Regions from separate parts of the Pseudoalteromonas sp. CST2 genome, predicted to be linked through region 3. Evidence: predicted binding sites of a transcription regulator. Region 3 holds the regulator's gene; each other region holds the start of a gene.
The links. Region 3 encodes sigma-54, which starts transcription at its own class of promoters, with help from an activator protein. Its sites were predicted from a motif close to GTTGGCACGNNNNTNGNNT; they were not measured.
Positions count from the first base shown of each region.

Region 1: PSH41_RS15065 (amidase family protein) is a predicted target of sigma-54. The motif match lies at 2,716-2,734, and genes of this name have one in related genera.
Region 2: PSH41_RS18920 (EF-hand domain-containing protein) is a predicted target of sigma-54. The motif match lies at 4,797-4,815, and genes of this name have one in related genera.

Region 1 covers NZ_JAQREO010000012.1:111,098-117,947, reverse strand. The annotation lists gene PSH41_RS15070 (gamma-glutamyltransferase family protein) at 1-1,338, opposite strand, end outside; gene PSH41_RS15065 (amidase family protein) at 1,335-2,543, opposite strand; gene PSH41_RS15060 (putative 4-hydroxy-4-methyl-2-oxoglutarate aldolase) at 2,890-3,372, opposite strand; gene PSH41_RS15055 (TetR/AcrR family transcriptional regulator) at 3,376-4,029, opposite strand; gene yddG (aromatic amino acid DMT transporter YddG) at 4,205-5,125, shown strand; gene PSH41_RS15045 (alpha/beta hydrolase family protein) at 5,146-6,012, opposite strand; gene PSH41_RS15040 (ankyrin repeat domain-containing protein) at 6,406-6,850, opposite strand, start outside.
Region 2 covers NZ_JAQREO010000020.1:40,078-46,927, forward strand. The annotation lists gene PSH41_RS18895 (transglycosylase SLT domain-containing protein) at 1-29, shown strand, start outside; gene pepQ (Xaa-Pro dipeptidase) at 214-1,536, shown strand; gene PSH41_RS18905 (YigZ family protein) at 1,623-2,237, shown strand; gene PSH41_RS18910 (TrkH family potassium uptake protein) at 2,288-3,739, shown strand; gene PSH41_RS18915 (PilZ domain-containing protein) at 3,769-4,431, shown strand; gene PSH41_RS18920 (EF-hand domain-containing protein) at 4,894-5,106, shown strand; gene PSH41_RS18925 (calmodulin-like protein) at 5,236-5,448, shown strand; gene PSH41_RS18930 (EF-hand domain-containing protein) at 5,626-5,841, shown strand; gene trkA (Trk system potassium transporter TrkA) at 5,927-6,850, opposite strand, start outside.
Region 3 covers NZ_JAQREO010000001.1:214,398-221,247, forward strand. The annotation lists gene PSH41_RS00960 (HPr family phosphocarrier protein) at 1-162, opposite strand, end outside; gene rapZ (RNase adapter RapZ) at 203-1,048, opposite strand; gene PSH41_RS00970 (PTS sugar transporter subunit IIA) at 1,068-1,520, opposite strand; gene hpf (ribosome hibernation promoting factor) at 1,525-1,812, opposite strand; gene PSH41_RS00980 (RNA polymerase factor sigma-54) at 1,840-3,339, opposite strand; gene lptB (LPS export ABC transporter ATP-binding protein) at 3,409-4,134, opposite strand; gene lptA (lipopolysaccharide transport periplasmic protein LptA) at 4,131-4,679, opposite strand; gene lptC (LPS export ABC transporter periplasmic protein LptC) at 4,669-5,223, opposite strand; gene kdsC (3-deoxy-manno-octulosonate-8-phosphatase KdsC) at 5,220-5,771, opposite strand; gene PSH41_RS01005 (KpsF/GutQ family sugar-phosphate isomerase) at 5,772-6,743, opposite strand; gene PSH41_RS01010 (calcium/sodium antiporter) at 6,746-6,850, opposite strand, start outside.

The DNA of each region.
Region 1 (6,850 bases), on a different contig from region 3:
ACGCGGATCGCTTACTGCTTGGGTAATTGATTTATTACGCCATGCGTAACCACTAAATACAGCAGCTTGTGTTTGTGGCTGGCCTTCGCCGCCCATGGTGCCGTAGGCAAGGCGCCTACCATCGTCAAATTTTGCTAAAGCAGGGTTGAGTGTATGAGCCGGTTTTTTATGCGCTTTTAAGGCATTGGCATCGTTGCTATTTAAACTAAAACTTAAACCGCGGTTATTCCACACAAAGCCGCCTTCGCTCATCAAAATGCCGCTGCCAAATTCCCAGTAAACACTTTGAATAAAGCTTACTAGTTGGCCGTTTTTATCCCGTGCGGCCATCCAAACGGTATCGCCTGGCTCTGCATTAAATGGCCATTGCTTGGCTTGGCTCATATCTATATTGCCGGCAAGCGCATTTAAGCACTCATCAGTTAGTGCGTTTTTATAATCATCGCCAAGCGCGTCTGGGTCGGCCCAAAGTGTAGGGCGGTGCGTAAAGCTTTGTTTGGTTGCCTCAACAATTAAGTGCATCCAATCGGCCTCTGTATTGGCTAAATGTTTTAGTTTATTAACAGCGCCAATTATTTGCAGAGAATGCACGCCTTGCGTGGGGGCGGGTAAGTTATAACACTGTATGCCCGATAAATTAGCACTGAGCGGCGTTACTAAATCGGCCTGCGTATTGGCAATATCTGCGCGTGTAATTGCACTGCCTGCGGCAGCTAAATCGTTTGCAAACGACTCTGCTAAAGGGCCTTGGTAAAAGGCGTTTAAGCCATGCTCGGCTAAGTGCTCAAAGGTACTGGCAAGTTTTGGGTTTTTAAAATGTTGGCCCGCTTGCAACGGTTTACCATTAGGTATGTAAAGTTCTTTAAAGGCAGCGTTAGTGTTTGAAGCAGTGGCAAGCTTTTCGCAGCCTGCTTGCAAGCTTTTAGATACTGTAAAGCCATCGCGCGCGAGCTTTATGGCTGGGGCTAAAATAGTACTTAGCGAAAGAGCAGCGTGCTCATCTACCGCAAGGGCTTTTTGCCAGCCGCGAAGTGTTGCAGCCTGAGTAAGCGCGCTTAAACCGCCGCGCTCTGGTATGTGTGGCTCATTGCTATAGGCGCTTATATCGTTTGGTGCGCGCCCGCAGGCATCAATGGCAGTGGGTATACTTTGGTTTGGGTTATCAATAAGCCAAAAACTGTCGCCGCCAATTGAGTTCATATGCGGATATACCACGCTAATCGCAGCCGCTGCCGCTACCATGGCTTCGGTGGCTGTACCGCCTTGTTTTAGTATTAAGGTGCCTGCCTCGGTTGCTGCAAAATGCGGGGCAGTAAAGGCAATGTTGTGTGTGCTCATGCAAGTGTGTCCTGTTTAAAGTGGGCAGCTAATTGTTGTACGCAGGCAAGTAGGCTTTTATCGTTGCCGTGGCTCATCATTAATGAAAACCCATACGGGTGGCCATTTTCTAAATTAGCCAATGGTAAGTGTACTTGCGCCGAGCGGCTCAAGCCCGCAATGGCCGATAAGGTGATTATTTGCATACGTAAGGCGCTTGTGTCGGCGCCCAATTTAGGTGCAGTTGTGGGTGTGGTTGGTAAAAATAAACAGCCGTTTGTGTTTAGGTTTTTAGCGATTAGTGTTTGCCATTGGGTTTGTACATTTAGTGCTTCTTGCTCTTCTTGGGCGGTTAGAGCAAGCGCCATGTTAAAACGTGCCGCAATTGCCGGAGCAAACTGGGGAAGTTGCCCTGGCAATTGAAGCCAATCTTTATGTGTTTTTGCGATTGCTCGCCCTTGCAGTATTCTAAAGCTGTCAGCCAGTTCGCTTAATAAGCTGCCGTTAGGCAGTTCAAATTCTTTATGGTGTTTAAAATAAGGTTTGGTTTTTTCAAGCAATTGTTTAAGTGGGGCTTGTAAAACAGGGTCAACCAGCTCAAATAATGGCTCGCAAATAACTAAAGTATCAACGTTATTAATCGCTTGATTTGGTAACAGTACATTGCCTACATCGCTTAGCAGCTCTGCATTTTGCGTAAGCCAGCCAATGGTATCAAATGGGGGCGCTAGCGGAATTAGGCCATCTTTTTCAATTACGTTATGGCTTGGCCTTATACCAAATAAGCCACAATAACTTGCCGGTATCCTTATAGAGCCACCAGTATCAGTGCCTAAGCCAATATCGGCTAGGTTAGCCGCCACAGCTGCTGCCGAGCCCATACTTGAGCCGCCACTTGCATGGCCTTTAAGTCTTGGGTTTTGTGCTGCACCATAGTGAATGTTATTGCCCTCTAAGCTGTAGGCCAGCTCATCGGTATGGGTAAAGCCTGTAAAGCGACAACCCGCATTCATTAGTTTGTTTACGGCACTTGCTGTTTGCTGTGCAGGCTTTGCTGCTTTAAACCAGCTTGGGTTACCTGCGCTGTTGCGCTCGCCTTTAACTGCAAATACATCTTTTACTGCAAGGCGCTTATTTACAAGTGTGCCGTGGGTTTGTGTTTGCCATGCGTTAGGGCCATGGTCACAAAAAATACCGGTAAAATTATTATGTGTTTTGGTACTCATATCACCACTCGTTATAAAGTAAATCTGACCAACTGGTTATAATCAGATTTAGGGTGATTAAAAAGACGAATTAGTTATTATTATTTTTCAGCCCACTGCGTAACATCTTATTTTTATTTTACAGAGCCTGATCCGCCTTTTAATCTGTTAGCTATTATATTGCCTAAAAGCTAAGCAAAAGCAATGCCAAATGCAATAAAGCTGTCCGCTCGGTCAGGTTTTTTTTGGTTTGTATGGGGTTTAGCAGATATTTATAAAAATATAAGTATTAAAGAAGGTGTAATTTAGAGGTGAAAACACACCAAGTTGGTGCGTGATTGCACCAACTTGGTTGCAAGTGTGGCGTTTATAGTAATGCGTTAGGGCTAATAATTAAGCCATTTACATCGGCGTATAGCCAATCGTTAGGGTTAATTGTGGTACTAAGCATGGTCACTGTTTGATTTTTATCTCCAAAGCCACGCTTTAATGTACTGCGCGGGGTTGAGCCAAGTGCCATAACCGGTAAATCCATTGTGGCAAGTATTTCAATGTCACGGCAACAGCCGTTAATAATCACGCCTTCCCAGCCGTTTTTTAACGCGCGCTCCGCCATAATATCGCCTATAAAAGCGAAGCGTTTGCTAGCAAAGCCATCAATAACCAGTACTTTACCCTTGCCGTTTTCATGCAGTATGTCGGCGGCAAACGAGTTATCGTCTGGGCAGGTAACGGTAACTGCTTGGCCACTAAATGTGGTTTTTTTACCAAAGTGGCGCAGGCCGCTGTCGGCGACTTGTACGCTATTGCGGTGATCGTCAAATAAGTCTGGGGTAGTAAAATTATCCATGGGTTAAGCCTCACTGTGCTCAGGTATTTTTAAACCAATACCTTTTAAAATTATGTGGGCAGTTGATTGCGTTATTTGTGCCACATCGGTTTCGTCGTATTCTAACTTGTTCATTACCAGTAGCACTTCGGCCTGAAAATCGGCGTAGTACTGCGTAGTTGACCAAATGGTAAATAATAAATGGTAAGGGTCAACATTATCCATTTTGTTTGCATCTATCCAGGCCTGAAACACGTCTACCTTTTGTTTTACCCACGGGCGTGTGTTGGTTCTAAAGTAGTTTTGCAAATAAGGAGCGCCGCGCAGTATTTCACTGGCAAATAAACGTGATTGCAGCGGCTGGTTTATGGCAAGTATGACTTTGCTTTTAATATAGTGATACAGCACATGTGCAGGGTCGTCCTCAGGGGTTACGTTATCTAAGCCTAAGTTCCAGTGTGCAATAATGCGGTCTATTACGTTTTCGTATAGGCCGTCTTTGCTTTTAAAATAATATAAAATATTGGCCTTAGGAACGCCTGCTTCTTTGGCAACCATACTCATACTGGTGCCATCGTAACCAAGCTGAGAAAACAATTGCTCGGCGGCATCGAGTATTAATGTTTGGTTTTTTACTCGGGTGAGTTCTTTTTTATTTGGCTTTGTTTGTGTGCTCATTATGGCGATGCTGTTTTTAACATGTTGAATGATTGTAACTTTACTGACCAAAAGGTCAAACACTTAAGTGCAGGCCAAAAACATCTTTATAACAATAAATGATGAGCAACAATTGTTTAACCCACTAATTACTGTTAGCGTAACGTCAAACGTAAGTAGTACTTTTAGGTAGTTAATGGACTTTTTTTCTAATCATAAATACACGCTTTATGGCATTGCCGCTATTTTGTTATGGAGTTGTTTAGTGGCTCTGCTCAGGGATGTTTCGGAGTTATTTGGCCCCATAGGTGGGGCGGCACTCATGTACAGTGTAAGCGCGCTGTTTTTAATTTTGGTAATGGGACGGCCTAAGTTTGCTGGGTTTAATAAGCGTTATATTATTTGGGGTACTGCTTTATTTGCACTTTACGAGGTGTGTTTAGCGCTGTTTGTAGGGCTTGCTAATAATCGCCACCAAGCGGTAGAAATGGCAGTTATAAATTATTTATGGCCCACACTTACCATTTTGCTCAGTATTATAGTTAATCGTAGTAAAGTAAGTGTTTGGATTTACCCAGGTATGCTGCTCGCTTTTTTTGGTGTGGCTTGGTGCGTTGGTGGCGATAGTGGGTTATCACTTAATAGTATTATGGGTAATTTTGCCAGTAACCCAACGGCCTACTTGTTGGCGTTTGTAGCACCTTTTATTTGGTCTGTTTACTGTGTAATTACTCAAAAAAATAGCAATGGGCAAAATGCCATTGTGCTGTTTTTTATCGCCACGGCACTAAGCTTATGGGTGTTGTATGGATTAAGTGACGAGCCAAAAATGACCTTTACACTGCACGCGACCGTAACGCTTGTGTTAGCTGGTGTGGTTGTTGGCAGCGGGTATGCTCTTTGGAACCAAGCTATTATTGGCGGTAACTTAATGTTGCTTGGTACGCTTTCGTATTTTACGCCGGTTTTTTCGGCGATTATTTCGGCGCTTTATTTATCAATTACCCTCAGTGCCTCGTTTTGGCAAGGAGTAATAATGGTAACTGGCGGCTCACTCGTATGCTATTTCGTAACGCGTGAAAAACCAGTTAAAAAGCAAATTAACGCCGTAAACTAACGGTGTAAACGCATCCTTCTTTAACTATGTTTGTTTAGCCAATTAAGCGCAAGTGGCCATAATCCGTCAGATTTTTTGCTAAAAAATTTCATATGGCCAATTTCCTTCAAACCATAGTCGTGTGGGTTTAAGGTTAGGGTTTGTGCTTTTAATTTAGGAAAAACCGAGAGCATATCGGCAACATTTGCATTGTTAGCAATATCGTCATCGGTAGCATTAACCCATATTGAGGGCATAGAAAGCGTGTTGTAACAGTGTTGAAATACGGTATCACCAAATGCTGATTGCACATACCCTTGGGCGTTACACCATTTGCGCCATTGTTTAGCTACGCCTTTAGGTAGTGGCTCGCCCATGCCAAACCACTGCGATTTAGTATGACCAAACAAGGCATTACTAAAGGGTATAACCCCATTCATAAAAAAGTGCGCTTTAACCTGATACGCTAAGCTCATATTAGTTAATTTACCCGACGAGCAAGCAAAATTAAACGCGGAGCTTAGCTCGTTAGCGTTATGCATTAGCCCCACTAATTGCCCGCCGGCGCTATGACCCACTAAATGATACTGCGTATTAGGAAATACCCTTTGCAAATGCTCAAGCACCGCAGGCATGTCTTGCTCACCCCAACTTTGTAAACTGGCTTTGCTTTTTTTAATGCTGCGGTTAAGCGATTGGCCAATGCCACTGTTATCAAACGTAATAACGCCAAAGCCATGTTGCTGTAAGTAAGTAGCAAAGTTTGCATAAAACTGCTGCTTTATACCGGTTGCAGGGGCAATCATCACCGCACCTTTAATAGCGCTGGTGGGTGTAAATACACGGGCGTTTAGGGTTTGCCTGTTATTACAGGTAATAGTGGTGTGCTCAAAGTGTGGTGCGGTCATTAGAATTATTATTTCCCATATAAAGTACACAGGTAAAAATAATAGCTGGTTAGACCAGTCTCGGCAAGAGGGGAAAGCATTGTTTATACCAACCCTATTAAGTATGTGTTTTAAATTTTACGCCGAATAAACAATTCAGTCCTAGGCGTAAATTGATGTAAATGGTTGTTCCCTTGACGAAAATTACAACAGAGAAATGAGTTGTTTTAGCAAGTAAAATAGATTAGCTATTTATTGGCGTTGGTATTAAACCACGCCCCAGATGAAATGGGGCGAGAGGAAGGTTTAAATAACTAAAGGGTACTACTTATTTTGCTAGAGCCTTGTTATTGGCTGCTAATGTAGCCTTATTGTCACTAACAATAACGGGCTAGGGGGTATATTAAAAGCTAGTTAATTAGATTTGCTGTTTACCTGTGCTAATAAGTCGAGCACTTTTTGTTGGCCAAATTTTTGTGCAAATTGCTCGGCTGTTTGACCGGCTTTGTTTTGATGTGCGTTGTCGCAATCAAGGCCTACAAGTGTTTTAGCTATGCTAAATTCGCCTCTAAATATGGCGGCCATTAGGGCTGTGTTACCGCGGTTGTCTTCAAGGCAGGCATTAGCGCCCAATTGCAATAAGGTGTTTACCGTATTTTTATTGCCGTGGTAGGTGGCAATCATTAGCGCGGTGTAACCTTTGTTGTTGTAACTATTAATAGGAATGCCAGCATCAACAAATTGCGTTATTACGGCGGTGTCGTCGGTGCGTGCGGCTGCAAAGTAATAAGCAAGTAAGCTGTCGTATTGCGACTGGGCGGTGCTTTGTTCTGTTACAGCGCTTTGTGGCTCATTGGCA
Region 2 (6,850 bases), on a different contig from region 3:
CGTTACTCAAAATGAAAATGGGCGGGTAAATTATGTAATACCAATTGCCTAAAATATTTAGCCATTCTAGCGTGCTAAATAAAGGGCTAATAACGTAACACGATGGGTATAAGTATTAGGGGGATATTTACATGTTAAATATCCCCCTTTTTTGAGCGCTTTACGTTTAAGTGGTAGACTCAAAGCAAGTTAAATTTAACAGATGGATTAACAATGGATAAATTAGCCGTTTTATATGCAGAGCATATTGCCACATTACAACAACGTACGCGTACAATTTGTGACCGTGAAGGGCTCGAGGGTTTAGTTATTCACTCAGGCCAAGCTAAGCGCCAGTTTTTAGACGACATGTATTACCCATTTAAAGTTAATCCACACTTTAAAGCATGGCTTCCTGTTATTGATAATCCACATTGTTGGATTGTGGTAAATGGTAGCGATAAACCTAAGCTTATTTTTTACCGCCCAGTTGATTTTTGGCACAAAGTACCAGATGAGCCGCGTGATTTTTGGGCTGAGTACTTTGATATAGAATTATTGCTACAGCCTGATCAAGTTGAAAAACTATTACCTTACGATAAAGCTAAATACGCTTACATGGGCGAATACCTAGAGGTAGCGCAAGCGCTTGGCTTTAGTATTATGAATCCTGAGCCAGTACTTAACTATTTTCATTATAACCGCGCTTATAAAACGCAGTACGAGCTTGAATGTTTACGCCAAGCCAACCGCATCGCGGTAGATGGACATAAAGCAGCACGCGATACGTTTTATAATGGTGGTAGCGAATTTGATATTCAGCAAGCGTACCTTATGGCTACACGCCAAAGCGAAAACGAAATGCCGTATGGCAACATAGTAGCGCTTAACGAAAACTGCGCTATTTTGCATTACACACATTTTGAGCCAAAAGCACCGCTTACTCATAATTCGTTTTTAATCGATGCTGGCGCAAACTTTAATGGGTATGCCGCAGATATAACCCGTACGTACGATTTTAAAAAACAGGGCGAATTTGCTGAGCTAGTACAAACTATGACGGCAATACAAATTGAGCTAGGCAACGCATTAAAGCCAGGCATGTTATATGGCGATTTACACGTTGATTGCCATAACCGTATTGCGCAAATTCTTAGCGACTTCAATATTGTAAACTTACCCGCAACAGAAATTGTGGAACGTAAAATTACCTCCACATTTTTCCCTCATGGCTTGGGCCATCACCTTGGCTTACAAGTGCACGATATGGGCGGCTTCATGCGTGATGATAAAGGCACCCACCAGCCATCGCCAGAAGGGCACCCATTCTTACGTTGTACTCGTAAAATAGAGAAAAACCAAGTGTTTACTATTGAGCCAGGGCTTTACTTTATAGATTCATTATTAGGTGATTTAGCGCAAACCGACAGTAAGCAGTTTATTAACTGGGAAAAAATTGAGTCGTTAAAACCATACGGCGGTATTCGTATTGAAGACAATATTATTGTTCACGAAGACAGCCTAGAAAATATGACTCGTGACTTAGCGCTCGATTAAGCTAATAAAGACGAGCTCGCCAATACGCGCTAAAATACGCGAATGCAAAGGGGCCTTTTGGCCCCATTTTTAATTGAGCTTTAATTATGTCTGAATATAAATACCCCGCCGATGATGTGTTTCATCAAGAAGAAATTAAAAAAAGCACCTTTATAGTTCATATCGCGCATACGCCAGACCTACAGGCTGCTAAAGCATTTATTAAAAGCATTGAAGAAAAGTACCCAGATGCTCGTCATAATTGTTGGGCGCACGTAGCGGGTAACCCAGGCGGAAGCCATGTTTATGGTTTTTCTGATGATGGCGAGCCAAATGGTACCGCAGGAAAGCCCATGCTTAATGTGCTGGTGGGTTCTGGACTTGGCGAAATTACTGCGGTTGTCACCCGTTATTTTGGCGGTATAAAGCTGGGCACCGGTGGGTTAGTACGTGCCTATGGTGGGTCGCTTAATAATGCACTTTCGCAGCTAAAAACGGTGACTAAAGTACCGAGTATCGAGATTGTAGGCCAAAGTGAATACAGCATGCAGGGCGCAATAGAGCAATTGTTAAAAACCAATTATCAAGTACTTAATATAGAAAAACAATTTACTGCTAATATTGAATGGGTTATTACTATTGATAGCCGCCAAGCAAAACAGGCCATTAAAGATATTTTTGATTTAAGCCATGGCGCAGTTGAGTTAACTATCAAAGAGTAAGACAATAACTTACACACTTATATTTACTAATAATAAAAGCGATAAGCTACATGCAATTTCGTACCATCATAAAAATCCTTGGCCAACTTGTTGCGCTGTTTAGTATTACCATGGTGCCGCCTGCGGTGGTGTCTTTATTTTATAAAGATGGTGGTGGTGTTCCTTTTGTATTAGCGTTTATATTTAGTGTGGTTATTGGTTTAACAGCTTATTACCCAAACAGGCATGAAAACGGCGACTTAAAAGCACGCGAAGGCTTTTTAATTGTTGTTCTGTTTTGGCTAGTACTAGGGGCGTTTGCATCGTTACCGCTGATTTTTTTACAAGAACCTAATTTGTCTATGGCCGATGCGGTGTTTGAGGCCTTTTCTGGCCTTACAACCACTGGGGCCACGGTACTTACCGGAATTGAATACCTGCCTAAGTCTGTTTTGTTTTATCGCCAGCAATTACAGTGGTTTGGCGGTATGGGTATCATTGTACTTGCTGTTGCTATACTGCCCATGCTTGGGGTCGGTGGCATGCAGTTATACCGAGCTGAGATCCCTGGCCCAGTAAAAGATTCAAAAATGACCCCCCGCATTGCCGATACCGCAAAGCACCTTTGGTACATTTATGTGTCGTTAACGGTAACCTGTATGTTGGCGTATTGGGCGGCAGGTATGGAGTGGTTTGATGCTATATGCCATGCGTTTTCTACAGTGGCGATTGGCGGTTTTTCTACTTACGATGCCTCAATAGGGCACTTTGATAGCCCTGTCATTAACTTTATATGTGTTTTCTTTTTAATTATTGCTGCGGTTAACTTTTCACTGCATTACGCGGCGGTAGCGAGTCGTAATATTCAGGTATATATTCGCGACCCTGAATTTAAAGTTTTTTTACTGATACAGTTAGCGCTGGTGGTGATTTGTTTTACGGTGCTTTCATCTAACGAAATATTTGCCGATGGCGATGAAACCCTCGATCAGGCTTTATTTCAGGCGGTGTCTATGAGTACCACAGCCGGTTTTGCTACTGACAACTTTTCTACTTGGCCGCTGTTTTTACCTATATTGCTTATTTTTTCGAGCTTTATAGGTGGCTGTGCAGGTTCAACCGGTGGCGGTATGAAAGTTGTACGCGTGTTTTTACTTTACCTACAAGGCATACGTGAGCTTAACCGCTTAGTGCACCCACGTGCTATATACTCTATTAAGCTTGGTCGTAAAGCCCTGCCCGATAAAGTAGTTGAAGCGGTTTGGGGGTTTTTCTCGGCGTACGCATTGGTGTTTATTATTATAATGCTGGCGCTAATGGGAACCGGCATGGATAACATTACCGCGTTCTCTGCTACGGCGGCGTGTTTAAATAATTTAGGCCCAGGCTTAGGTGATGTTGCCTCGCATTATGGGGCGGTGAGCGATGGTGCCAAATGGCTATTAACTATTGCCATGGTATTTGGTCGCTTAGAAATATTCACCTTACTCGTGCTATTTACGCCGACCTTTTGGCGTGGGTAATAATATATAAATGATGCTTAGGAACAGGCATGCCACATTCTAATTTAGATAAATTACAGCAGTTAACAACAGGGCGATTGGTCGACTTGGAAATTGTTACGCCTACCAGTAGTAAACGCGTAAAAACAGAGTTTATTGGATTGCTAGAAAATAAATTTATTATTTTAAATTACCCAAGTTCAAAGCGTTTACCTGCTGCAAGTGATTACCTACGTGACGGTGTAATGGTGGTGGTAAGAGCTGTTATAGAAGGCAGTGGCGGACAAGTAATAGCATTTAGGCAGCAGCTTATGTCGGTTGCCTCACACCCTGCTAGGCTCATTTTTATTAATTACCCTACACAAGTGCAGTTATTTGCACTGCGCGCGCAAACACGCATACCTACCTTATTACCTGCCAAATTAACTCTTAGTGACGATAGAGTACTTGAAGGGGTGATTAAAGACATCTCGCTTACCGGGGTGATGTTTGATGTACGCGGCGATCAAAACGATGAAAATATTAAAGATATGCAATGCACGGTGACGGTTGATACCAACAATAAAGCATTTACTGGCGAAATATGCAGTGTAAAAGAACACGCTGCGGGGGTTAATTGTGGCATTAAACTTCTAGCCAGTGAAGATGAAATGAAGGCATTTATGAAAGAGCATTTTATCGATCCCGCGATGCTTGAGCTGCCATTAGAATAAGCACTTTCGCTTAATAGCAACAAATGGCCATTTTTTATTTGAGTGGCAGTCATATTTTTAAAACTTCAAAAAATAATTTTTATTTTCTATAAAAATCAGTAGTATAGGCTAGTTTTACGAGTGAGTTATTTTAATACGTTAGCTCCCCTCATGGCTAAAATTTAGTCTCTTTTTTCGATAAATCTTCATCCTTACAATTTACGCCGAAAATTGTAGCTTTTTTCTCTTATGTAACTAGCTGTTTTTATTGTATTTAAAAACTTAGCTTTACCCTTTGTTGCTAGTTTGCAACATAAAACCCCCGAAAATTTATCAAAAATAGCCAAACACTCTTTTAACTGATTGAAATTAATGAGCTTTTAAAACTTGGCATTCAAGTTGTAATAGTCTGGCTGTACTGAACAATAACGTGATTTAAAGTAAAACACTTAATCGCACACATATACTTGAAGGAATTATATTATGAAAAGCATTAATAAAACTTTAGCACTTATCGCCCTTGCTTCATCATCAGCGGCATTTGCAGCAACCGATTTTGATACGTTAGATGTAGATGGCAGCGGCACGATTAGCAAATCAGAGGCATCAATTGATGCAAAACTGATGAGCATGTTCTCAGAATTAGATACTGACCAAGATGGTGAGCTATCAAAAGAAGAATTTTCAGAAGCTTAAAGTGTGGTAACAATCCTGAGTTGCCAATGACAACCTAAGTAGGCAAGGGAGCTTACGAAAAAGGATTACAAGGATTGCGTACACCACGTAGTGAACTTAACTAATTTGTTTATATTGAAGGATTAAATTATGAAGCATTTAAATAAAGCACTCGCATTTATGGCTATTGCCTCTTCTTCTGCTGCCTTTGCAGGAACTGATTTTGACACGCTAGATGTAGATGGCAATGGCGCCATTAGCCAAGCTGAAGCATCGGTTGATGCGGATTTAATGGCTGAGTTTGTTGAGCTTGATACCGATGGAAATGGTGAGCTTTCAAAACAAGAGTTCTCTAAATACTAGGGTGTGATGATCTTTGCCAATTTAGGCAGGACAGCGCATGTTCACTTAGCAAAGAGTCATTTGCTCTAATCCAATGTGCATTAAAACTTAGTAATGCACATTGGCAAAAGCACTTTTTAGTTAATTTTTAAACCCATGGATCTTAGAAAAGGATTTCCTCTTAATTAGGACACAACTATGAAAACATTAAATACAGCACTTGCCGTTATCGTATTAGCTTCTTCATCAGCGGCATATGCTGCAGTCGACTTTGCCTCGTTTGATGCCGATGGTGATGGTGCAATTTCAAAGCAAGAAGCGCAGGTAAATTCACAGCTAGTGAAAATTTTTGACCAGCTAGATACTGATGGTAATGGTGAAATTTCTGAGCAAGAGTTTTCAAAAGTACAGTAATTAGAAGCTGCTAAGCAGGGTTGCCTAGCATTAAAAAAACATACTCCACTAAAGCCGCCTTAGTCAGCGGCTTTTTTGTGTTTAACTATAAAAATATAGCGCTAACTTGGAATAGCTTTTCTACTACGTTGATATGCTTTTTATCGATTAAAAACATAATAACGTGATCACCAGACATAATAACCGTGTCGTCGTGGGCAATCAGTACGTCGTCATTACGTACAATAGCACCAATCGTTGTACCTGCAGGTAGCTTGATATCGGCAATCGCACGGCCAACTACTTTTGATGTGTTTTCATCGCCATGGGCAACGGCTTCAATGGCCTCTGCCGCGCCTTTACGTAACGAGTACACATTAACAATATCGCCACGGCGTACGTGTGTAAGTAGCGCCGAAATAGTTGCTTGTTGTGGTGATATAGCAATATCTATTTCACCCCCTTGCACTAAATCTACATACGCACCACGCTGAATAAGCACCATGGTTTTTTGTGCGCCCATGCGTTTTGCAAGCATGGCCGACATTATATTTGCTTCATCGTCGTTGGTTACGGCAATAAACACATCAACTTGCTCTATGTGCTCTTCAGATAGTAGTTCTTGGTCTGAGGCGTCTCCACAAAACACGACGGTGTTATCTAGCATTTCAGAGAGTTGCTCAGCACGCTCTTTACTACGCTCTAGTAACTTAACGCTGTGGTTTTTTTCCAGTGAGCGAGCAAGGCCTGCACCAATGTTACCGCCACCGGCTATCATAATTTTTTTGTAAGAACGCTCAAGTTTTTGTAGCTCGTTCATAACTGCGCGAATATGCTTAGTGGCAGCAATGAAAAATACTTCATCGTCCGCTTCTATTACCGTGGTGCCCAGTGGCTTTATAGCTTTACCTTGGCGATAAATTGCTGCTACACGGGTTTCTACATTCGGAATATGCTCTTTTAAAGCAGAAAGCGCATAACCCACTAATAAGCCACCGTAGTAAGCTTTTACAGCCACAAGAGAGAGCAT
Region 3 (6,850 bases):
AAGTAGCATTAAAGCTAATACGCTGTCGCCTGCGGCTTCTTTATCATCTTGGTGTAAGGTGATTTTAGCATCAAACTGCACAGCTAATTGCGCAAGGACCGTTGCCGCTCTGGCGTGTAAGCCTAATTTATTTTTTATTAAAAATGTGTCTTCACAGCGCATAAATTACTATACCTAAACTGAACAGGTTATTATTTTAAGGTTACTTTTCTTGCTCACGATGACGAATTTTGACATTCGGATGCGTCATAGCAAAGCTCTCACCAATGGCTTGCGCTAAATAAACCGAGCGGTGTTGACCACCAGTACAGCCAATTGCAATAGTGAGGTAACTACGGTTATTACGCTCTAAGTGTGGCAACCAAGTTTGTACAAAGGTTTGAATTTGCCAAGTGAATTTTTGCACTATGCTGTGATTTGCCAAAAAATCTTTTACTGGTTGATCAAGGCCCGTAAGCGGTTTGAGTTCAGGCTCCCAGTGGGGGTTTGGCAAAAAGCGAGCATCAAAAACATAATCAGCTTCTTTAGGTATGCCGTGTTTAAAGCCAAACGATTCAAACGTTACAATAAGTTGCTTATCTTTTTTACCCAGTATTTTTTCGCGAATTGACTCTGCTAATTGGTGCACACTTAAATCGGTGGTATCTAGCATAAAGTCAGCGCGCGTTACGAGTACATCAAGCAGTTCTTTTTCTTTTTTTATTGCTAAATCAAGCGGCAGCGAATCGATGGATAAAGGGTGTAATCTGCGTGTTTCTGAAAAACGTTTGATCAGTGTTTGATCATCACTATCTAAATAAAACAGTGTGGGTTTAGCAAAGTCAGGAAGGTACTCGAGAATATCGTTAAATTCGTCTTGTTCTTTGGGGATATTACGAACATCTATACTAACGGCTATTTTGTCATAGTTATCTGAAACACTTCGCACTAAAGAGGGCAGTAAGTTGACCGGAATATTATCTACGCAATAATAGCCTAAATCTTCAACCACGCGTAAAGCAACCGACTTACCTGAACCAGAACGGCCGCTTATGATAATTAACTCCATTTATAGCCCTTAGTATTTACTACGATTGATCAACAATTACTTGATACAGCTCTGCATCGGTTTTAGCACTACGCAGCTGTTTACAAAATTCTTTATTGCTCAGTTTATCAGCTATGGTTGCCAGAGTCTTTAGGTGCTGTTGGTTATCGCCATCTGGTACGATGAGTGCAACAAAAATATCAACAGGGCAGTTATCAATAGCATCAAAGTTAACAGGCGTGTCGCTAACAAGTACTAAAGCCAGCGGCTCTTCTACGCCACCCATTCTGCCATGAGGAATGGCGATACCCCGGCCAATACCAGTACTGCCTAGCTTTTCTCTGCTTGCCAGCGCATTAAGAATATCTTGTTGTGGTAAGTAGGGGAGCTTTTCATGAGCAAGCTCACTGATAAACTCTAAAATTCTTTTTTTACTACTAAAAAGGACCGCAGCTTTGCTGCAGTCCTGGCATACTAATGTACTTAATTTCATAATATTAGTGTCTAGCAAGCTTCTCTTTATGTTTTATGACTTGACGATCGAGCTTGTCAATCAACGAGTCTATAGCGGCATACATATCTTGGTGCTCTGTTGAGGCAAATAAATCTGCGCCACTTACATGAATAGTCGCTTCTGCTTTTTGGTTGAGTTTTTCTACATCGAGAATGACATGCACATTGCTAATATGATCTGAGTGCCTTTCTAGCTTTGCAAATTTATTATTTACATAGTCTCTAAGTGAATCAGTTACTTCTACGTGACGACCAGTTAGGTTTAGTTGCATAAGCATTTCCTCTTTGTTTTTTACGTCTTATATCAAACTCTTTCTCTGATTTGACGGTGGAATAGCTAGCGATTCACGGTATTTTGCTATTGTGCGTCTAGCTACTTTAATTCCTTGCTCTGCCAATATATCCGCAATTTTACTATCACTCAATGGTTTAGCTGAGTTTTCCGCGGCAATTAGCTTTTTAATTAGGGCACGTATTGCGGTTGATGAACACTCTCCGCCGTTTTCAGTGCTTACGTGGCTTGAGAAAAAATACTTAAGCTCAAAAATACCACGTGGCGTATGCATATATTTTTGCGTAGTAACACGCGAAATTGTCGATTCATGCATTTCTACCATTTCAGCAACATCGTTTAAAACCATTGGCTTCATGGCTTCTGGGCCATGTTCAAAAAATGCTTGTTGCTGTTTTACAATACAGTTTGTTACTTTGAGCAGCGTGTCGTTTCTGCTTTCAAGGCTTTTTATAAACCATTTAGCTTCTTGTAAGTGAGAGCGAATAAATTGGCTATCACCACTTGATTTTACGGTACGTGACATAGCCGCGTACTGACTATTTACGCGTATTTTTGGCATGCTATCTGGGTTTAGCTCTACCACCCAGCGGCCTTTTATTTTTTTAACCGACACATCCGGTATTACATACTCCGACTCTTCCCTTACTATGGTATCTGCAGGTTTTGGGTTGAGGGTATGTATTAGGGTCATGACCTCTTTAAGCTCGTCTTCTTTAAGCTTAGTCTTTTTCATTAATGTACGATAGTCGCGTGCCGCTAATAGATCAATGTGATCGGTTAAGATCATTTTAGTTTGTTCTATAAAAGGGGTGTCTTTATCAAACTGGTTTAGCTGAATACACAAGCACTCTTGTAAACTGCGCGCGGCTATACCTACAGGGTCAAATAACTGAATACGCTTTAAAACGGCTTCTATTTCATCAAGTTCAACTTCAACTTCGTCATCGTTTTCTTGGTTAAAGCTCTCTAAAATTTCTTCGCAACTTAGCGTTAAAATACCCGAGTCATCTACAGCTTCTACAATGGCAATAGCAATGGCTTCGTCAGTTGGGCTAAAAGGAGTAAGCTGAAGCTGCCACATTAAATACTCATGTAGCGTTTCAGTAGAGGCACCTTGATAAATAGACTCATCTTCCGGCATTGGGCCTGAGGATGCAGCAGGGGCTGCGCTCATGTACTCATCCCAGGTTACATCCATTGCCATATCATCGCTAACGGTGTCTTTATTTAAAGCTTCGCCACTGTCTTGCTCGTACTCGCTGGTTGTATCGTCAGCCGATGCGCTTACGGTTACATCATCCGTATCTGCTTTTTGCTCATTTTTTCCAGCCGACTCTTCCGTGTAATCTTGCTCTTCTACTTCTAATAGCGGGTTGCTATCAAGTGCTTCTTGTATTTCTTGCTGGAGATCCAATGTACTGAGCTGCAGCAAGCGAATCGCTTGTTGCAATTGTGGAGTCATTGTAAGTTGCTGGCCCATGCGCAGCTGTAATGATTGCCTCATGTATCTCTAACAATCCTTTTATGTTGTTATAATTAATATTAGCAGATGCTTGTAGGTGTGGCTTAAATGTTACAGCCTAAATTGCTCGCCTAAATAAACATCGCGTACAGTTTTGTCATTTAATACGTGTTCTGGGGTGCCAGATGCAATTAGCTCCCCATGAGAAACAATGTAGGCTTTTTCACAAACATCAAGGGTTTCTCTTACATTGTGATCGGTAATTAATACGCCAATGCCACGGTTTTTAAGATGTTCTATTATTTTCTTTATATCTAACACTGAAATCGGATCAACACCAGCAAAAGGCTCATCCAATAAAATAAATTTAGGGTTTGCTGCCAGTGCTCTGGCAATTTCTACACGGCGGCGTTCACCACCAGAAAGCGCCATACCTTGGCTATCGCGAATATGCTGAATACTAAATTCATCAAGTAAGTTGTTAAGCGTTTCTTCTCGCGCGGCTTTATTGAGCTCTTTACGCGTTTCTAAAATAGCCATTAGGTTTTGATAAACTGTTAGCTTTCTAAATATTGATGACTCTTGCGGCAAATAGCCAATGCCTAAGCGGGCGCGGCTGTGCATAGGTAATAACGTAATGTCGTTATCATCAATAGAAATTTTACCTTTGTCGCTAGGTACTAACCCTACAATCATGTAAAAGGTGGTGGTTTTACCTGCGCCATTAGGGCCCAATAAGCCAACAATGCTGCCGGCTTCTACTTCAAGGCCTACATTTTTTACAACTTGGCGGCCTTTATAGCTTTTTGCTAATAGTTCTGCTTTTAAGGTGCTCATGGTTGACCTTCGTTACCTGTTTTTTCTTTAATTTTTGCTTCAACAGGCACTAAAATTGTGTGGACACGATCCGTGGAGTTTTCGTCTTTTTCTGCGCTAATAAGCTGCTGCTGCATGTCGTAGGTAATACTTTTAGCATTAATTTTTTGACCGGCTTGTGCGACTTCAGCATCGCCAACAAGCGTTAAAAAGCGCTTTGCTACGTCGTAACGTACTTCGTTTGCACTGGCGCTCATTACGGTACCATCGTCTTGTTTTTCTTCGAAGTAGGCTGGGCTGCCAGTGGCAATAAGGAGTTGTTTGTTATCCCCTAAGTCTTCACGTTTATGTACTTCGAGTCGGTCGGCTGTAATTTTGCGATTGCCATGCACAATTTCGACGTTCTTTTCAAAAATACCTACGTTTTCTTTAAGTTGGCCTTCTTGACGGTCTGCACTAATAGAAATTTGATTTGCTGGCGGTTGAGCAGCAGGCTCAGCAGCAGAGGCGCTAAATGCAAGCATTAGCGATGGGATAATAAGTATTTTAGTGAGTTTATTGGTCATAATATATTGTTCGCGTATGGTTAATTAGTTTTATTACTTCGGTTTTTAAATCGGCTTCAAGGCCTTTACCGACAATTTTTAAATTAGGCCCAGTGACAACCACTGGCTGCTCAGAGCGCATTGTTAGCGCTTTAATGTCGACTTCGATGTTATCGGCATCGATGTTATCTATCATGGCGTTATCAACTAAATTTTTAGCAACCACATTGCCTTCTAAAATAAGTTGTTTATCTTCGTAAAGCGTTGCTTCGTCTGCATTTATTCGCCATGTTTGCTTTTCGTTATACAAGGTGAAAATAGGTTTTTCAAAAAACGTAAAACCAAGCTGTTGGTACAGCTCCATTTTAGCCGCTGTGACTTTATGGCTTATTTTGCCTTGCTCGTCATAGGCTGTTTGCTTAAGCTCTATAGCGGTGTAATCGGGCTTTGCAATTACTTCAGGTTCTTGCTCTGGCGCTACATTGGTTTGGGTAAAATAAGGGTACCAAAGCCAAACCATACAGCCGATGAATAACGCACTGAGTATAACGCGTGCTGCATTCATGAACTGGTGCCTTGTGTTGTAAGCGCTATGCCATTCTCTAGCATAAGTAAGTCTGTGAGTTCTCTAACGGCGCCAAAGCCGCCAGGCATTTGCGTAGTGTAATGCGATAAGCGCTTAATAAGCGGGTGTGCATCGTTTACTGCAACGGCAAAGCCAACGCGCTCCATTACTGGCATGTCAGGACCATCGTCGCCAATATAGGCTATTTGTTCATCAGTTAACTTTAAAGTGTTTTTGAGTTCTTGATAAGCAATAAGTTTGTCTTCTTGGCCTTGATAAATGTGCTGCACGGTTAAGCTGCTCATGCGAGTTTGTACTATTTCTGAGTGACGCCCCGTAATGACCGCAACTTCAAAGCCGCTATTGATCAGCGCTTTAATGCCAAAACCATCTTTTGTATTAAATGCTTTTAATTCTTCGCCTTGGTTACCGAGGTAAATTCGGCCATCAGAAAATACACCATCAATGTCGCATATGAGTAGTTTTACTTTTTTGGCGCGTGCTTTGGCATCATCGCTTAGCGGTTGATAGAGATCTTCAAATTGCATTTATAATACTCCTGCTTTTAAGAGGTCTTGCATATTTAAGGCGCCTATTGGCTGGTTTTTATCATTGACAACAATTAAACCATTAATACGTTTATTTTCCATTATGTTTAGGGCTTCAGCTGCAAGTATATCGGCCGTGGCGGTTGTGCATGACTTAGTCATAACCTGGCTAATAGTGGTGCTATGTATATCAACTCTTTGCTCTAAAATACGGCGTAAGTCACCGTCGGTAAAAAGGCCGGCAAGCTGTTGATTGTTATCTACAATAGCGGTCATGCCCAGCCCTTTGGCTGACATTTCTATTAACGCGTCTTTAATTGTTTGCGTTACACCTATAATAGGGGTGTTTGTGCCGCTGTGCATTACATCTTTTAAAGTGAGCAACAATCGCTTACCTAAACTGCCGCCAGGGTGAGAGAGTGCAAAGTCATCGGCGGTAAAGCCGCGTGCTTCTAAAAGCGCAACCGCCATTGCATCACCCATCGCTAAAGTAGCTGTGGTGCTTGCTGTAGGCGCTAAACCTAATAAACAGGCTTCTTGTTCTACTTTTATGCATACGTGCACATCGGCAAGTGTTGCCATAGTAGAGAGCGGGTTGCCCGTCATCGATATTATTTTTGCACCAAGGCGTTTAAGCACCGGAATAATATTAAGTACTTCGCTGGTTTCGCCCGAGTTTGATATAAGCATAACCACGTCATTTTTGGTTATCATGCCTAAATCACCATGGCTTGCTTCGCCTGGGTGAACAAAAAAAGCAGGGCTGCCTGTACTTGCAAGGGTAGCTGCAATTTTATTACCAATATGGCCTGATTTACCCATGCCAATAACAATAATGCGGCCTTGGCAATCAAACATGAGCTGACACGCACTATGAAAGTTTTCGTCAACGTATTGTGTAATATCAGCAAGCGCTTGGCGTTCAATGTTTAATACGCGTAAACCTTGCTCTATAAAATTTAGTTGTGCCATTGTTACCCTACTTGACTAAAAATATAACCTTGGTACGCCAAAAATGCGATGAGTAATAGGCCACCTTCTACTCTATTGATACGCTGAGAACCTCTAAAGTTCAATGA